One region of the Marinobacter sp. MA genome, then DNA from elsewhere that is predicted to be linked to it. Evidence: predicted binding sites of a transcription regulator. Region 1 holds the regulator's gene; each other region holds the start of a gene.
The links. The regulator FliA, encoded in region 1, starts transcription of late flagellar genes. The targets are predictions, from matches to a motif close to CTAAAGTTTNNNNNNNNNNNGCCGNTAA.

Region 1 (6,188 bases):
CCGTGAAGTCAGGGAAAAGCGTGCCTCCCAGGGAGCCGGCTACTCAGGTCCGTCGTTTGTTGCTGTTCAGGAAACGGTCGGCGGCGATTTCGGTGATAGTGTGGCTGAGCCCCAGGCGCCGAAGGATGTCTATTCTGATGAACTCGCACAGATGCGTGCCGAGATCAGCTCCCTCAGGGATATGATGCAGGGTGGTCGCTCGCAGCCGGACTCTGTGGTTTCGACAAACACGGCTGTTCAGCAAAGGCTGGCCGAGCGCCTGCAGGAATTCGGCCTGGGCAGCGAGCTGGCAGGGTCAATTTCCCGTCGCCATAAGGCAGGGCGACTGGAAGATGGTTGGAAGCAGTCCCTGAAAATGCTGTGCACCGGCGTCCGGACCTCTCGCATGGAGTGGCTTGATGAGGGGGGCGCCTATGCGCTGGTGGGTCCTACCGGTTCCGGCAAGACCACCACGATTGGAAAGCTGGCGGCGCGGTATGTGCTCAAGCATGGCTCCGACTCCCTGGCTCTGGTCACCACCGATCGATACCGGGTGGCGGCGCACGAGCAGTTGTTCGTGTTCGGTCGTATCCTGAATGTGCCGGTTCGGGTGGTGGATGAGACTCACAGCCTGGACGATATTCTGGACGAGCTGTCAGACCGTCACCTGGTTCTGATTGATACTGCCGGGCTGACAAGTTCGGATAAAGGTTATCAGGAACAGCTGGCCGAACTGGCTCGCAGCCATCACAATGTCAAAACGCATCTGGTCGTCTCGGCAACCAGTCAGCCGCGCATCATGAAATCCGTCTGGCATTGCTATAAGATGGCAAATCTTGCGGGCTGTGTGATGACCAAGATCGATGAGGCCCTCACATTGGGTGAGTCCCTCGGTTTTGTCATGGAAACCGGTCTGCCGGTAGCCTACTACACAGACGGGCAGAAGATTCCTGAAGATCTGCACCACGCAGAAGCTGTTCCGCTGGTGCGGCTGGCCGTGGATCGGCTTAAAACACTCCAGCAACAGCAGGCGGTCGCAGAGGGCCTGAAAGAGCACGCCTGAGACCGGACAGATTGACAGCAGGCGTCGGAAACGCACCGGCGAAACGTGGCAAGAGACAAAAAACAGTATGAGCAGAGCACATCCGGTACAGGTGATTGCAGTTTCCGGCGGTAAAGGTGGAGTCGGCAAGAGTAACGTGTCGGTCAACCTCGGAATTGCCCTGGCGCAGAAAGGCCGGAGAGTGGTGCTGCTCGACGCCGATCTTGGGCTCGCCAACATCGACGTATTGCTGGGCATCACCGCCAACCGTAACCTTCAGGATGTTCTGGCAGGCGACTGTGACCTCAAGGACGTTCTGGTAAATGGTCCCGGCGGCATAAAGATCGTTCCTGCCTCGTCAGGTACCCAGCGGATGACCCAGCTCAGTCCCATGGAGCATGCCGGGCTTATTAATGCGTTCAGCGAGCTGGGGGATCAGATCGATGTCCTGATCGTCGACACCGCCGCCGGTATCTCCGAATCGGTGGTCAGCTTTCTCAGGGCGTCCCAGGAGTTACTGTTGGTTGTGTGTGACGAACCCACGTCCATCACCGATGCCTACGCCCTGATCAAGCTGATGAACCGGGATTATGGAACCAATCGTTTCCGCATTCTTGCCAACCAGGTGCGGAATGAGCAGGAAGGCCGGCATCTGTTCGAAAAACTGACTCGGGTCACCGAGCGCTTCCTCGATGTGGCACTACAATATGTCGGTATAGTCCCCTACGATGAGGCAGTGAAGAAAGCAGTCCAGAGACAGAGGGCAGTGCTGGATGCCTATCCCAGAGCGAAAGCCTCCCTGGCCATCAAGTCTCTGGCCGACAAGGTAGACAGCTGGCCGTTGCCGTCCTCACCCCGTGGACATCTGGAATTCTTTGTGGAGCGGCTCGTCGAAGTCTGAATCGGATCCAGTCAAACAAGAAACCGGATACATGACATTGGCGAAAAACCTCGGAATCTATAACCAGTCCGGTGCGCAGAAAGCATCTCAGCTTGTTGAGCAACACGCGCCGCTGGTCAAGAAAATCGCCCTCCATTTGATGGCCCGCCTGCCGGCTTCCGTTCAGCTTGAAGATCTTATGCAGGCCGGCATGATTGGCCTGCTTGAGGCTGCCCAGCGATACAGTTCCACCAAAGGAGCCACCTTCGAGACCTACGCCGGTATCCGGATTCGTGGGGCGATGGTCGATGAAATCCGCAAGGGCGACTGGGTTCCCCGCTCCGTGCATCGAAACGCCCGTCGCATTTCCCAGGCCATCAAGGCTGTGGAAGACCGGCTTGGCCGGGAAGCCCAGGATCAGGAAGTGGCCGAGGAGCTGGGCATGGAGCTTGCGGAGTATCATTCCTATCTTTCCGATTCCAACAGTGGCCGACTTTTTAGCCTCGATGAGCTCAATGAATCCGGAGAGCTGCCGATAGAACAGACAGAGACGCAGGATAACCCTCTGGAGGGGTTGTCCTCCGATGCCTTCCGGCGGAGCCTGGCTGAGGCCATTGAAGACCTGCCGGAGCGGGAAAAACTGGTTCTGAGCCTTTATTACCAGGAAGAGCTGAACCTCAAGGAAATAGGCGCCGTGCTGGGCGTCAGCGAGAGCAGGGTCAGCCAGATTCACAGCCAGGCTGCCTTGCGCCTTCGGGGGCGGTTGTCGGATTGGCGCCAGGAACCGGACAGCTGATTGCGTTCAGTCTGTGTCTGCGAAGGGGCAGTCTGTAGTTTTTGGTAACCGATGCTTTACAACGGAAGCAAAGGTCTGACAATAAGCGGTTTAAACAGCGGCCTGCTAGACTTTGAACGCGAAGGTCAAACGAATTCCGGGTGTTACTAACTGGAGGTCCCATTGGACAAAAACATGAAAATCCTCATTGTGGATGATTTCTCCACAATGCGACGGATCATCAAAAACCTGCTGCGTGATCTGGGCTTCACCAACACCGATGAAGCAGACGATGGCAACACAGCCTTGCCGATGCTGAAGAGCGGCAAATACGACTTTCTGGTCACCGACTGGAACATGCCGGGCATGTCCGGGTTCGATCTTCTGAAGGCTGTCCGGGCTGACGAGAATCTGAAAACCCTGCCGGTATTGATGGTAACGGCTGAGGCGAAGCGCGACCAGATTGTTGCCGCGGCTCAGGCGGGCGTGAACGGCTACGTTGTCAAACCGTTCACTGCCGCTGTGCTCAAGGAAAAGATTGAGAAAATCTTTGAAAGAATCCAGTAACCAGAGGTCGGATGGCTCTCATGAGCGATAGCAAAAAGAACCATCGGGGCCTTGAGCCGGAGGTGACCGAAAAGCTCCAGCGGCAGGCAGCAGAGCTGGCAGAGAGTGTTGATGCCGGTGATTATGCCAAAGCCATGACCCTGATCAATGAACTCAGCGAGGTCAGGGATCAAAGTCTGTACCGCGAGGTAGGGCGATTGACCCGGAGCCTGCACGAAGCCATCCGGAACTTCCAGATTGACCCCCGGAACGCGGAACAGCAGGAAGCGCTGTCGAAGATGACAGACGCCTCCGATCGCCTCGAATACGTTGTGCAGATGACCGGCGAAGCGGCCAACCGCACCATGGACCTGGTTGAGGAAACCATGCCGGTGGCCAACGCGTTTCGTGAAGAAGCGGCCTCCTTGCGGGACGAATGGCAACGTCTGCGTCGTCGGGAGATGCAGCCGGCGGAGTTCCGGGAACTGTACGGCCGTATTGATCGCTTTTTTGTCAGCACAGCCAGCGACGCTGACACCATGTACAACAATCTTTCGGAAATTCTGCTTGCTCAGGATTATCAGGGATTTGACACCGCCCTTAAGCACCGCCCTGGTGATGAGGAGCAGCTCTGCGATTGAGAGGGAAGTCAGACCGGGCCCAGATCAAGGCCGATGAGCGTGAAGATGTAGTTTCGGGACAGGATGACGTTGACGACCTGTTGTCCAGTCTCGGTTTCTGAACAAAGAGGGTAACGCATGGCGTTTGATGCTGATGAAGAGATTTTGCAGGACTTCCTGGTAGAAGCCGGTGAAATTCTCGAAAAGCTGTCAGAGCAGTTGGTAGATCTTGAGCAACATCCTGACGACAGTGATCTGCTCAACGCCATTTTCCGTGGCTTTCACACCGTTAAAGGCGGCGCGGGCTTCCTTCAGCTTGAAGCGCTGGTAAATTGCTGCCACTCCGCCGAGAACGTTTTCGATACCCTGCGCAATCACAAGCGTAAGGTGGACTCCGAACTGATGGACGTGGTTCTGGAGGCCCTGGATAACGTTAATGCCATGTTTGAAGAGGTTCGCAATCACGAGGAACCAACACCGGCTCCGGACGAACTGATTGCCCGCCTCGATGCCCTGGCCCTGCCAGAGGGTGAGGGAGCGCCTGTCGCCGACCCTCAGCCGGAACACGAAGAGAATGAACCGTCGGAGGATGGCGGCGACATCACCGACGACGAATTCGAACGGCTTCTGGATGCCTTGCAGGACGAAAAGAGCGAAGAACAGGCACCGGCTTCAGACTCCGGAGCGTCTTCCGGTGACCGGGAGGGTTCCGGAGATGACGAGATAACCGACGACGAGTTCGAGGCGCTGCTCGACCAGCTGCACGGAAAAGGGCAGTTTGCCGGCGCACCTGCGGGCGAGGACGATGCTGTCAGCAAAGAAGAAAAGCCGGCGGCCAAGGCAGAAGGCGGTGGCAGCGACGATCTGATCACCGACGACGAATTCGAAAAACTGCTGGACGATCTCCATGGCAAGGGTGGAAGCCCGACTGCCGGCGGAGAGTCCTCCACTCCGAAAAAGCCCGCGGGTGCGAAGGAGCCTTCAGCGCCGAAAGAGCCGTCAGCGCCGAAAGAGCCCTCAGCGCCCAAAGAGCCAGCCAAGCCAAAAGCAGAGGCACCGAAGCCCGGGAAGCCGGAGACCAAAGGCGCTGCCACCCCTGCGATGCCCGCCCGCGAACACGCGCCCTCGGCTGAAACAACGGTGCGTGTTGACACCAAGCGTCTCGACGACATCATGAACATGGTGGGTGAACTGGTGCTGGTGCGTAACCGCTTGCAGCGTCTGGGCGCGGAAAGCGAAGACGAACACATGCACAAAGCCGTGTCCAACCTGGATGTGGTCACCACCGACCTCCAGTCTGCCGTCATGCAGACCCGTATGCAGCCGATCAAGAAGGTGTTCGGCCGGTTCCCCCGGGTTGTGCGTGACCTGGCCCGGAACCTCAAGAAAGAGGTCAACCTGGTGATGCACGGTGAAGACACCGATCTGGACAAGAATCTGGTCGAAGCGCTGTCTGATCCGCTGGTTCACCTGGTGCGAAACTCGGTCGATCACGGGATCGAAGCCCCGGAAGTGCGCGAGAAAGCAGGTAAGCCACGCCAGGGTACGGTAACCCTGTCTGCCGAACAGGAGGGGGATCATATCCTGCTGTTCATCGAGGATGATGGCGCCGGTATGGATCCGGAAGTGCTCCGTCGCAAGGCCGTCGAGAAGGGGATTTACGATCAGGATGCCGCGGATCGTCTGACCGATTCCGAGTGCTTTAACCTGATTTTCGCAGCCGGTTTTTCCACGAAGGAGCAGATCTCGGACGTCTCCGGTCGTGGCGTCGGCATGGATGTGGTCAAAACCAAGATAGGGCAACTCAATGGCCAGTTGAGCATTGAATCGCAACTGGGCAAGGGTTCCCGGATTGTCATCAAGGTTCCGTTGACCCTGGCCATCATGCCCACACTCATGATCATGTTGGGTGACCAATCGTTCGCGCTGCCGTTGGTGAATGTGGTCGAGATCTTCCACCTGGACCTGACCAAGACCAATATCGTCGACGGACGAGAGTGTATTGTGGTCCGGGAAAAGGTGTTCCCGCTGTTTCACATCAAACGATGGCTGGTGCGTGATGGTACTTCCCAGGAAGTGCCGGAAAACGCCCATGTGGTCATCGTGGCCATGGGGACCAAACAGGTCGGTTTTGTGGTCGACCAGTTGGTGGGGCAGGAAGAGGTGGTGATCAAGCCCCTCGGTCGAGCCCTCCAGGGTACGCCGGGAATGGCCGGCGCCACCATTACCGGCGACGGCAGGATCGCGCTGATCATTGATGTGCCAAGCCTGTTGCAACACTACGGCTAAGCCGGGCTTTCAGGTGACTGCGGCCATAGAAGGCCGCAGAACGTTGGATTGGGTAGG
Region 2 (6,188 bases), 750 kb from region 1:
CAAGGCGAGGGCGCGGGTCAGGTCTTCGCGAGTGAGTGGGAAACGTTCCACCGAGACAAAATGCAGGGTAGCAGCATGGGTTGGCGCGTGGTGGCGCCAGGCCTGCCAGGCTGCCAGAAAGTTCAGGCCGGTTCCGAAGCCGCTTTCGGCAATAGCAAAGCTCCCGCCCCGGGGAATCTGCGAGAAGCGCTCGGGCAACTGGTTATGCTGCAGAAAAACGTGGCGGGTTTCCTCCAGGCCGTTGTCCCGGCTGAAGTAAACATCGCCAAACCGCTTTGATTCCGGGACCCCGTCGTGCCAGACCAGTTCAGCTGGCTCGATCGCAGGGGGCTGCAATGGCCGGTTCACGGTGTCAGCCTTCGGATTCAACCACGGTGACGGTTTCGATGGTCACAGGTTCCACCGGCACGTCGGCCATGCCCTGTTTCCGGGTGGTCTGTTTGCGGGCGATGGCATCGACAACACCCATGCCCTGGGTAACCTTGCCAAAAACCGCATAGCCCGGGCCGCGGACCCCGGCATTCAGAAACCCGTTGTCCGTGAGATTGATAAAGAACTGTGACGTTGCAGAATCCGGCGCACTGGTTCGCGCCATAGCAATGGTTCCACGAAGGTTCGGCAGGGTTTTTGTGGCTTCATTGCGAATCGGGGCGCGGGTCGATTTCCGGGACAGCTCCTCGGTAAACCCGCCGCCCTGGATCATGAATCCGGGGATAACGCGGTGAAAAATGGTGCCGTCGAAGAAACCTTCCTGGGCGTACTGCAGGAAATTGGCAACCGTATCCGGGGCGACATCCGGTCGCAGCTGGAGCTCGATCACGCCCTCGCTGGTCACCATGCGAACCATTGGCAGTGGCTCGTTGGCGGGCTGCTCATTGCTTTGGGCCATTGCCCAGGAGGCTGGCACCAGCAAGGCGAGAGCCATCAGCAGTACGGGTGTCACAGTTTTCAGGGGTTTTACCAAGTTTGTCATTTGCAACCGCTCTCTTTGTTATGCGCAGGCGTTTTTGCTGCGACAATTCAGCGAATTCTGTTATCAGGTGCCAGATCTTACCAGAAGGGGATGGTAAAACGATGACTGTATCCACGCACATTGTGTTGTGATCATCTAACATTCCGGGTATCGGAAATCATGGATCACATTAGCCGGGCCGGGTTGTACGGTTTTCACTGTTCAAAAGGAGACACTGGGTGAGAATCCGTCAGGGATTTGAAGAAAAGTCACGCCTCGGGCGGCTGCTTGTTAATCGCGGCTACCTGTCCGAGAAACAACTGGATGAGGGCCTAAAGCTCCAGCGCGAAACCGGACAGCGTCTGGGTGAGGTGTTCATCCAGGCTGGCTGGATCAGCGAAAAAGAACTTCACCGCGTCCTAAAGCACCAGTCCCGGTATCGCAACGCTGCGGCGCTCGTCACAGCGGTAACGCTGCCATTCCAGCCCCTGGTCACCTTTGCGGCGAGCAATTCGGCCGAAGCGTCACAGGCATCATTGGAGGCTGGTGAACTGTATGAGCGCGGTAACCTTGCTCCATTAAGCGAGACTGAGCTGGCGGCCGTCTCAGGTCAGGGAGACCCGAACCTGCTGGAGCGTATCGGTATTGTTCGCGATATGGTTGAGAATCCGGCTGGTGACGGCGAACAGGGCGCTGACGATTCCCCGGATGTTATCGAGGGGCTGAAACTTACCGCCAATATTTTTGTACCGGTCCTCAACTTTCTCGACTCGGACCTGACCATTTCCGGTGTCCACTACCGCGAGGGGGAACCCCGCTATCGGGTGAGGGAGGATGGCGCCTTGATGCTTGCGTTCCCCGAGCGCATCGAGGAAATCCGCATGGACAATATCCGGGTCAGCGGTAGCCAGGGTGCCTCAATGGGTAACGTGAGTATCCACGACATCCGTTTCCATCCGGACTCCCAGATGACAATCTATACCCGATGAAGTAAAAAGCGTTGCTTGCCAGGGCCCTGCTCAGGCGCTGGCAAGCACTGTGCTGCTGGAAACTGTGGTCTGTTGGCCCTGGGCACCGTACAGCTTTTGCTGACCGGTGGCGCCACGGAAGATGTCGGTAAGCCGGGACAGGCGTTTTTGCAAATGGCTGATCACCCGACCGTTGGTCTGGTTCAGCGTCTGACAGGCCCGGAGTTTCTGATCCGCTTCCTGCCAGAGCTGGAACAGCTCAGAAAAACCGGCGCTGCGGATAAAACGGGAAGGCTCGCCACTTTCCGGGCGGTATCCCATCTGGACCAATGTCCGGATTTTCTGTTTGGCGCGTTCGCGAACGGCACCCAGAAGCTCGTTTTTTTCTTTGGTCAGAGTTTCCAGCTGGCGGAGGTCGGAACTGGCAAGGCATGTCTTTTCTTTTTCGAGAATATCAGCCAGCGTCTCCAGCTGACTGATATCCTGGGAAAGAAGGGTCTTCAGATCATCGATTGCGGCCATGGTTTACTCACCCGAAAATGCTTTCATCCATCTCAAGCATTTTCTGGGCCAGTTTCTCGGCGTCAATCTTGTAGGTTCCGTTCTCCAGGGCGGAGCGGATCTGTTCGATGCGGTCGTCATCCATTTCCGGATAATCGCCCAACTTCTGTTCAAGCTGTTTGAGATTCTTGGCCTGATTGCTCAGGCTGACGTTCTCGCCCCGGGCACCCTGGGCCTGGGTTTTCGCCTGTTCGTTGGTCGCCGGCTGGGTATTCTGGGTGCCGGCGCTCTTGTCGGCCGTGGTTCTCTGGGTGTTGACCTGGCCGGGGCCAATTCCATTTAAGTCAACTGACATATCTGTACCTGCTTGCCTGTCGCGCCACGTGAATGCAGCGCTTACTCGAGTTTATGTCTTCTTAACGGCGGGGCCGCGAAAACCTTTAGTAATTTTCAGTAGTTTTTTCGTCTCTTTTTTCTACCGGGTTTCCGGCAGGGATTTGCCGCACCGGCAAGCTCATGCCGAGGCGGGCTTACATCGGGATTTCGACATGACCTGGCGCAACAACGCTGGCCTTGATCGTGCGGGAGGATCGCAGATTCTCAACCAGAACCTGTTCGCCAACCCCTGCGCTGGCAAGGGCCTTCCCGCGCGAACGCACTGAGAATCCGCCCGTTTTGGCGGTGATGATAACATGGTCGCCCCGTTCCACGGCATTTGGCGCAGAGAGCATATCCGGCGTGATCAGCGAGCCTGCGTTGACCGACCGGCGCACCTCCATGCCGATGGCCTGTTGCGCATCGGTAATGACGCCGCGCCGGGAGGCATTGATTTCAACGGACTGCTTGGCGAGGAGGCCTTCGGTTACCCGTTCGCCCCGTGTCAGCGGTCTTGCCGCCACAAGGGCCGGCCCGTGGATGGAAACGGAAGCCGTCACAAACATCCGCCAGGGCCTTGATCCTTCGCAGGCCACCTGCATCGAAGGGCTGGTGCTTTTCCAGGGATCTCCACTGAATTCGACACTCAACGGCTTCTCGCATTCCGCGAGTGCAAGTCGGTCGTCGATGGAGCCCGGTTCAAAGGATACGGTGTAGCCTTCTGCGGCCTGTTCTCTGGCGAAGCCGTCAAGAAATTCCAGTGTCGCCTGGCGAATCTGTTCAGCGGTTGTGTCAGCCAGCAGCGGGGCGCTCAAGCAAGACATTAGCAGTATCAGAGCGAATTTGGTGGTGCGCATACGTAGCAGTTTGTCCTATGCTGTCAACAACAAGGCAGAAAAGCCCGAATCCGGCTAAGGATTCGATGGCAGTGGCCGTTAAACGGGCTAATCCGCCGCTGATATGACGGGTTTCCGTCAATCACGCTATTATTCAGTGACCAGCAAGATATATGCCGTTGTAATTCCGGCAGGCCAGGAGAATCGAAATGGCAGGGGTATTGGACAGTGTTAACCAGCGAACCCAGTTGGTAGGGCAGAATCGCCTGGAGCTCCTTCTTTTCCGCTTAAGGGGGAGGCAGATCTATGGGATCAACGTCTTCAAGGTGAAAGAAGTACTGCAGTGTCCGAAACTGTCGTCACTGCCAAACAGTCGGCCTGTTGTTCGTGGCGTCGCTCACAGCCGCGGTGAGACCATCCCCATCATTGACCTGAGCATGGCCATTGGCTTGCCCGGCATTCCCCAGGAAGAGCTGGCTACCAGTTTTGTCATCATTACCGAGTACAATCGCAAGACACAGGGTTTCCTGGTCACCGGCGTCGACCGGATCATGAACATGAACTGGGAAGACATTCTGCCTCCGCCCAAGGGAGCAGGACGCGATGTGTACCTTACCGCTGTTACCAAGATTGATGATAAGCTGGTCGAAATCATTGATGTAGAGAAGATTCTTGCAGAAGTTTCTCCGCTTGGTGAGGATGTCACCGAGGCGGTTCTGAGCAAGAGTGCGGATCGCGTCCCGGGGCATCTCCCGGTGCTGGTCGTGGACGACTCCTCAGTGGCCCGTCGGCAGATCGAGCGCTGCCTGACTGCCATCGGGATGGAAGTCATCACAAAGAACGACGGCAAACAGGCGTTCGAATACCTGAAGGAGGTGACTTCTGACGGTTCAAAGGCGCGGGATCATTTCTCATTGATTATCTCCGATGTCGAGATGCCGGAAATGGATGGTTATACCCTGGTCACCAAGGTGAAAGGTGACCCGGCCCTTGCAGACATGTTTGTCATGCTCCACACCTCCCTCAGTGGTGTGTTCAATCAGGCGATGGTGAAGAAGGTCGGGGCCGACGACTTTATGGCAAAGTTCAGTCCGGACGAGCTGGCGGAGCGGGTGATGGAGATCATCGACCAGGGTTGATGGCGCCGCTCGAAGATTCACTCAGAACAGAGATCCAATGAAAGCGGAAATAACGCCACAGGAATATGAAGCCTTCAAATCGTTCCTGCAGGATGCCTGTGGGATTTTACTCGGGGAGAACAAACAGTACCTGGTAAAAAGCAGGCTGCGCAGGATTCTCGAAGAGAACAGTCTGAATACCCTGGGTGAACTCCTTGATCGCCTCAAGCGTCCCGGGCGGGGCGGCCTGAAGGAGGTGGTCATCGATGCGATGACCACCAATGAAACCCTGTGGTTCCGCGACAATCACCCTTTCCGGATTCTCCAGGAAAAACTGCTTCCCGAGTTCGCTGAGCGCAAAACCGCCCAACCCCTTCGTATCTGGTCGGCGGCCTGCTCAACAGGTCAGGAACCCTACTCCATCGCCATGATCGTGGAAGAATTCCGGCGTGCGAGGCCCGGGAAGCTTCGCGACGTGAAAATCACGGCCACGGATATCTCCAAAAGCGTTCTGGAAGTCGCCCGCAAGGGTGAATACGAGATGATCGCCATTGGCCGGGGCCTGTCACCGGAGCGACAAAAGCAGTTCTTCACCCCGTCCCTGAATGGCGGCTGGCAAATCAAGCCGCAAATCCGGAGTATGGTGGAGTTCAAGGAATTGAACCTGCTTGAGCGCTACATGCTCGGCAAGTTCGACATCGTGATGTGCCGGAATGTTTTGATCTATTTTTCCGCAGATCTCAAGAAGGACATCCTTACCCGGATGCACGCCACCCTGAATCCCGGCGGCTACCTTGTTCTGGGTGCCTCCGAATCGCTGAACGGTTTGCCTCACCTCTACGAGATGGTGCAGTGCCATCCCGGAATCATCTACAGGAAAAAGTAGCCCATGCCCCTTAATGTCTGGGTCCTGGTTGCTGCCCAGGCGCTCGCCATGTGCACCGCGCCTTTTATTGTGTTTATCGGCAGCATCCAGGGACGATTGCTGGCTCCAGCGCCTGAATATGCAACGCTGCCCGTCGGTCTGGTGGTGGTCGGTACTGTAATGGCCATCAAACCGGCAACCTGGTTGATGGAACGCATGGGGCGCAAGCGCGTGATGCTGCTCGGTGCGGTCATGGGCATCCTCGCCGGTCTTCTCGGAGCGTTGGCCTCCTGGTCCGGTCTTTTTTCACTACTGTGTCTGGCGGCTGTGGTCGGTGGTACCGGCCTTGCGGTCGTTCACCAATACCGGTTTGCCGCCATGGAATCCGTGGCACCGGGTATGGCCGGCTCTGCCGCCGCCCGTGTGCTGCTGGGTGGTCTGGTCGCGGCCTGGCTTGGGCCCGAAGTGGCGGGGCTGGGAAGCGGCGCAGCCGAGCAGTATCCGTTTCTGATCAGCTGGGTTGGGCTCGCCGTGGTTCAGGCCGCAGCCCTGTTGATTCTTGGTGCTGGCTAC
Region 3 (6,188 bases), 640 kb from region 1:
GGCCGGCGATCACCGCATAATCGATGGCGGCACGATCGCCCGCTTCTGCAACCGCTGGAAAGGTTACCTGGAATCGCCCCAAACCATGCTGCTGCATATGGGCTGACGGACAATCATGGCGCAGAAGACTCAACTGCAGCAGTTCTACATCCCCGAAGAGCAGTCGATCTATCTGCTCAGCCATGATGATGCCAAGAAGCTCAAGGACTGGGTGGCGCTTTGCGCCGCCCAGCTCCGCCAACTCGGCTACCAGGACATCGAACTGATTGGTAAGGGCGCCTACGGCTTTGTCTTTGCCGGCCGCCTGCCGGGCACAGCCATCGGTGGCCCGGAACATGTGTTCAAATTCACCCGCATCAACCTGCCCAGACATCTTCAGGACCGGCTTGAAGACGAAGCGTACATTCTTGAACAGGTCCGTCACCCCAGGGTGCCGCGGCTGATTTCCTATCAGCGAGCCAATAACCAACCGATTCTGGTGATGGAACGGGCTGCCGGTTTGAATCTGGAAGAGGTATCCCTGCGTGATGGCCGCCTAAAGCCACGACTCATTATCCGCATTGCCGACCAGCTTGCTGACATCCTGCGCAACCTGCGCCGGGAAAACGGCCCTGCCGGAAGACCGATCGTTCACGGTGATATCAAACCATCCAATCTGGTGTTCGACGCCAGCACCGAAAACATCGCGCTGATTGACTGGGGCTCCTCGGTGTTTGCCCAGCTGGACGCTAACCAGCAGTTCATTACCGCCAATGTGATGGAGCTGATGTCCGACAACCTGCAGCAAACCAACGCGCGGCTGGGCGATGTCTATTTTATTGGTGAGGAACAGCTCAACGGCGGCCTGTCTTCGCCGCGGTTTGACGAACAAGGTGCGGCCGGCACGCTCTATGCCCTCGCTTCGGCGCAATCCTGCCGATTTGGTCATCGTGCCATTCCCGCCACTTCCCTGGGACTGCCCATGGAGTTCGCCCGGATGCTCGATGGCATGCTGTCGCCGGATCCTGACACGCGGCGCAAAGCCGGTGATTACTACCTCAGGGAAATGCCGCGGATGGCTCGTACGGTGATGATCGATCTGCCCGAAAAGCCGGTCGCGGCCCAGGTACCGGTTTGGGTTCGAGCCTCGGACCAGGAAATCGACACCGTGGTTTACAGCTCCCGCAAATCCTTCCTCCGGGAAGAAGGAGCGCCGGAAACCCTCAACGACGTTAACGACGTTCAGCTCGACCGCTACTACAAGAACTTCATGCAGGGCATGGGCGAAACCGAGAAAGCCTTCCTGGCGGCCGTCAGCCGCCTGGGGCGCTATCCGGTGGAAGGTGGTCTGGCCGTGCGTTGGGAAACCGATGGAATCTACATCGACACGTCGCTGAACCTGCACGATCCGGCACTGAAGTCAGCATTTGTTCAGGCGGTCAACAACATGGTTTACCTCGCCCAGGCAATTTACCGACAGGGCATTTTCAAAAGCTGCCTGTTTAACGCCCGGAACACCCTGCACATCGACCGTGACGAGCCGGATCAACCCTTTCTCCTGTCACCGGGAATGAAACTGCATTACGAGGTCAGCGCTGCGCCGGAGGTTGAGGATGAAAGCCGCGTGCATTCCTACTTCGAGGACGGCCCCGATCCGGAGGAGTTTCTGGTTCTGCCGGACATCATAATCCACGCTTTGGAGGCCCTGAACGACATCCACCACACCGGCATGATTATCTTCGAAGCCCTGCCCCGGCACCTTAAGATTCATAGCCACTACCGGCTGCTGGATCCCGACCGGGAAGCGGAGTTTACGCGGCTGTTGGATGAAATCCTTTCCGCTGTCGAACAGATCACCGGGCTCGGAGTTTCCGGGTATATGAAGATGCCCTATAAGGACACGCGCTTCTTCCCGCATATCGAGCGTCTGCCCGACCGGTATTACCCGCGCAACCCCAGGTCCGAACACGCTTAGGCTCCAGCCAACCCCATCCGTTTTGTCCGCTGTTTCGGACGCTTTGTCCGGTAAAGCCGACAATTTCAATCAGGAAACTCCCGAGATGTCCCAGCGACCGGACACTTCATTTCCAAAATCAGTGAACGAAACCGCTCAAGACTCCTGAAAACACGTAAAAACAATGACTTGGCAACTGGCATGGTTCCTGTATCAGAACCGGACATAACGATAAAAACTGCCTGAAGAACAAATCGTTAAGAAAGACTGTTTTTCACGTTTGCTCGGATAACAATAAGGAACAACTATGCGATTTCTCCTACTGGCTCTGTTGCTGGTCAGCCCCCTGTGTTTTGCCAAAACCGTCGTTATCGTTCAAAGCTATCACATCGAATACAAATGGGATGCCGATTACATTGAGGCTGTCCGTTCGGTTCTTGGGAATGACCACGACATAAAGGTCTTTGAACTGGACACCAAACGCCTGCCCAAGCCCGAATGGCCAGACAAGGTGGCTGAGATTCAGGGCAAGATCGCCGAGATGAAGCCGGATGTGGCCATCCTGGGTGATGACAATGCATTTTCACTGATGGCGGAGCATCTGGTGCAGCGCGAGATTCCAGTGGTATTTTTGGGAGTGAATGGTGGCCCGGTTCAGCACCCCACCCTTGAGCACCCGCTGGTTACCGGAATACTGGAACGCCCCTTCTTCGCCGACAGTATCCGGCATCTGCGAAAAGTCCTTCGGCAGAGGGATCGCTTCCTGGTGCTGATGGATGACTCACCTACCATGCGCAATGCAGTGAACGAATATTTCGGTGACAAACGCCAGGCCACTATTTACGGCTCGGACCTGGATATCGTCCTGACCAACGACCGGGATACCTGGCTGAAATCGGTGGTAAACGCTCATGAGCGCTATGACGCCGTGGTTCTGGGAACCCACCACACTATCCGGGACAAGGACGGCAACTACGCTACTCCTTATGAACTGCTCAAAGAGGCCTACTACAGCGCTCAGCTTCCGCTTTTTTCCTTCTGGGATATCTTTGTTGGTGAGGAACAAAGCATCGGCGGTTTCACCATCTCAGCCCAACAGGAGGGGCTTACGGCAGCAAGACTGGCCTCGCTAATCCTCAATGGCATGAGACCAGACCAGATACCGCAGCTGAAATCCCTCAGCGGACATTATGTCTACAGCGAAAGCGGACTCGAGCACTGGAACCTTCAACTCTCTCCGCTGATCGCCAGTCAGGCGAACTTTGTGGAGTAGATTCGACGGTTTCCGTCAACGATAGCTGCGCCGACCCGGAAAATCTGGCCCAGGACTTCAGATTTGGTCGGCGCAGCCGATAAGAAACAAAACAAATTAATAGAAGGGCTATGCTTTGGCTTCCTCTTTCCTAAACTCCTTAGAAAGAAAATTAGGTGTTCCCGGCAAGTTATTAATTGCTCCCCTTTTTATTCTTTTACTGTTCGCTGCTGTCACGCTTTTCAGCGTTTTTGAATTCCAGAAACTGGATCAGAGAATGAACACGGTTGCCCGGGATTTGGCACCGGATACCGCGATAGGAACCGACTCGATCACCAGCGTCTATCGAATGAGACTTCGCGTGTTCGATTATTTTTCGACCGGAAACGAAAAGACCCTGGAACGCTTCGGTGAATCGGAGGCGGATTTCAGGGCGGTGATGGCAAAAGCCCAGGAAGACATCCAGGAGCCCGAGCGAGCCAAACTGGTTGATCGCATTGAAGAGACAACCAATCAGTACATTGAATCGTTCAGAAACGAACTGGTTCCAGCAAAGCGTCAGGTGCTCAGCATCATCGATGAGAAACTGGATGTGCATGGGCCGAACGCAACAAAGGCCCTCAGGCTCGCTTTAAACGGCGTCGCCAATCGTGAACCAGACAGCGAATTGAGAGCTGGCCTGGAACAGCTCCTGAACGATGCGCTGATCATGCGAATGACTGCTCAGCGCTATCTGGCGACTGGCGACGAGGACTCGCAAAAGGCACTGGGATGGGCCATCGAGGACCTGTCTGATGCATTGGAACTGATTGATGCTGAAAACGGCCCTGAATTCGTTCAGGTGTACCTCAATACCGTCGTCGAGGAGCTGGAAGCCTACCGAACGGGCGTTCAGCAGATGCTGGAACAACAGAGTATTCTGGTGAGCGTCAAAACCCAGAAGCTGGATGTCCTTGGGCCGGAAATTGCGAGTATGGCACGGCAACTTGAAAGCAGTATCTTCGCGTCTCTGGATCAGGAAGCGGATGAAGCAACGGCAGAAACATCCCTCGCACTCAAATTCACTCTCGCCGCGTTTACAGTATCTGCAGTGCTCGGGCTGATCGTTGCGGTGTTGATGAGCCGTTTGATGGGCTCCAGTGTGAAGCGTGCAAAAACTGAAATCCTGGGCTATCTCGACGACATCGCCAACAATAACGGAGACTTGTCCACCAGGCTGACCCCGGGTCGCCCGGACGAAATCGGTGATTTCATTGGTGCCGTCAACACCTTCCTGGAAACCCTCGAGAAGACAATCTCGCAAATCGTCAGGGCTTCCCGCCAGCTTACGGGCGAATCAGAATCCCTCTCCGGCATCACCAAGCGCACCACCGCCAACTCCGAGCAGCAGCGCGATCAGATCACTCAGGTGTCCGCCGCCATGCAGGAGATGGTCTCGACCTCTGAAGAAATCGCTTCGAACACCAGCGAAACTGACGAATCCGCCCGCAAGGCAGCTTCTCTTGCCGATTCCGGCCAGGAAACCGTTGGCTCTGCCATCAGAGCAGTCACTAACCTTGCCAATCAGGTAGAAAAAGGATCGACGCGCATCCAGCAGTTGGAAAACGAGTCAGCCGAGATTGGCAATGTGCTTGCGGTGATTCAGAGCATTGCAGAACAGACCAACCTCCTGGCCTTGAACGCCGCTATCGAAGCGGCCCGCGCCGGCGAGGCAGGACGGGGTTTTGCCGTGGTTGCCGATGAGGTTCGCGGGCTGGCCAAACGGGTGCAGGAATCAACCGTCGATATCGAGCGCATTGTGTCACAGCTTCAAAGTGGCGCAGCCGGTGCAGTCGTTGACATGAGCAAGGCCAAGCAGATGGCCGAAGAGGCCAGCGAGGAGGCGAGCAAGTCCGGCGAAGCACTGACCGATATTCTCGCCGCGGTCAACAGCATCGTCGAAATGACAACCCAGATAGCCAGCGCCACCGAACAGCAGAGAGCCACGGCATCAGAGATGACTCAAAATGTGGAGATAAGCAGCGGTGCCATTGAAGAACTCGCCGGGGATATCTCCCAGGTAAACCATTCAAGCCAGTCGCTGGCCATCATGGCTGATGAGTTGAACACTCTGGTGAGACGCTTCCGCGCCAGCGAATCCTGAGCGGACAATGGTTGCAGATGTTAACCACTTCACGAGCGCGTCCATAATTACCTGATACCTTGGGGCTTCAAGTTACACAATGTAACCGGAAATGGACTGCCCGGAGGTATCCCGCCATGACGCGCCCTCAATCATCCCGGAAGCCAGGCTTTCGCAGCCCTGTCATCGCCATACTGACAGCGGCTGCCTGCCTTGGCACGGCCCAAGCCGCCGAACCCGAGAAAGTTATTTTCGCCGCAGAGAACGCGCTTTACGGGGCCGGCCATGATATCGGACGCGCGGATGGTTGGATCGATGAACAGCTCCGAACTGCCATACGCGCCTATCAAGATAAGAATGGGCTGCAAACCAACGGCACCCTGGATGCAGCAACACTGGAAGCACTCGGCGTGACCAAAACCTCGAGCGCAACCATCGCGGCAAATTCAGTCGGCAGTCAAAAGGCATCAATGGCAAAGCTTGGTTTGTCCCTGCCCGAGCCGGCACCCGATTCTCCTGCCGTTGCCAGAGCTGAACCGAAGCCAGAGCCGGAGCCTGCGCCCCAACCTGTCGCGACACCCACTCAAACTCCTTCCGAGCAGGTTGCCCAGACACCCTTACCTGACATTAAAACGCCGGACAAACAAGTAGCTACTGGGGATACTTCAAAACAACCTGAAGTTACGATTGAGGAAAAGGCGCCCTCAGAACCCCAAGCCCCAACGCCAGACCCCACGCCGGAACCTGTGGTCGCCGAAGTAACAACACCGGAAGTCAACGAAGAACCAGACCCGGTGCTGGCCCAGCTCCCTACGGAACCAACCAGCGCGGGATACGCCGAGCAGGAAGCAACCGATACCAGGAAAGCCCAGCCAATCGAG

Region 2: the regulator FliA is predicted to act here: its motif matches at 2,838-2,865, upstream of flgM (flagellar biosynthesis anti-sigma factor FlgM).
Region 3: the regulator FliA is predicted to act here: its motif matches at 3,262-3,289, upstream of NUW46_RS09930 (methyl-accepting chemotaxis protein).

What each region holds. Positions count from the first base shown of each region.
Region 1 covers NZ_CP103058.1:2,774,867-2,781,054, reverse strand. Annotated here, with positions in the region: gene flhF (flagellar biosynthesis protein FlhF) at 1-1,042, shown strand, start outside; gene NUW46_RS12860 (MinD/ParA family protein) at 1,110-1,922, shown strand; gene NUW46_RS12855 (RNA polymerase sigma factor FliA) at 1,954-2,697, shown strand; gene cheY (chemotaxis response regulator CheY) at 2,860-3,243, shown strand; partial or broken gene NUW46_RS12845 (protein phosphatase CheZ) at 3,264-3,964, shown strand; gene NUW46_RS12840 (chemotaxis protein CheW) at 3,981-6,131, shown strand.
Region 2 covers NZ_CP103058.1:2,029,851-2,036,038, forward strand. Annotated here, with positions in the region: gene mnmC (bifunctional tRNA (5-methylaminomethyl-2-thiouridine)(34)-methyltransferase MnmD/FAD-dependent 5-carboxymethylaminomethyl-2-thiouridine(34) oxidoreductase MnmC) at 1-348, opposite strand, end outside; gene NUW46_RS09420 (peptidylprolyl isomerase) at 353-973, opposite strand; gene NUW46_RS09425 (pilus assembly protein PilB) at 1,192-1,941, shown strand; gene NUW46_RS09430 (flagella synthesis protein FlgN) at 1,972-2,442, opposite strand; gene flgM (flagellar biosynthesis anti-sigma factor FlgM) at 2,450-2,776, opposite strand; gene flgA (flagellar basal body P-ring formation chaperone FlgA) at 2,952-3,653, opposite strand; gene NUW46_RS09445 (chemotaxis protein CheV) at 3,842-4,771, shown strand; gene NUW46_RS09450 (CheR family methyltransferase) at 4,809-5,636, shown strand; gene NUW46_RS09455 (MFS transporter) at 5,640-6,188, shown strand, end outside.
Region 3 covers NZ_CP103058.1:2,136,306-2,142,493, reverse strand. Annotated here, with positions in the region: gene NUW46_RS09945 (dihydrolipoyllysine-residue acetyltransferase) at 1-106, shown strand, start outside; gene NUW46_RS09940 (protein kinase domain-containing protein) at 116-1,954, shown strand; gene NUW46_RS09935 (ABC transporter substrate-binding protein) at 2,241-3,206, shown strand; gene NUW46_RS09930 (methyl-accepting chemotaxis protein) at 3,463-5,328, shown strand; gene NUW46_RS09925 (peptidoglycan-binding protein) at 5,445-6,188, shown strand, end outside.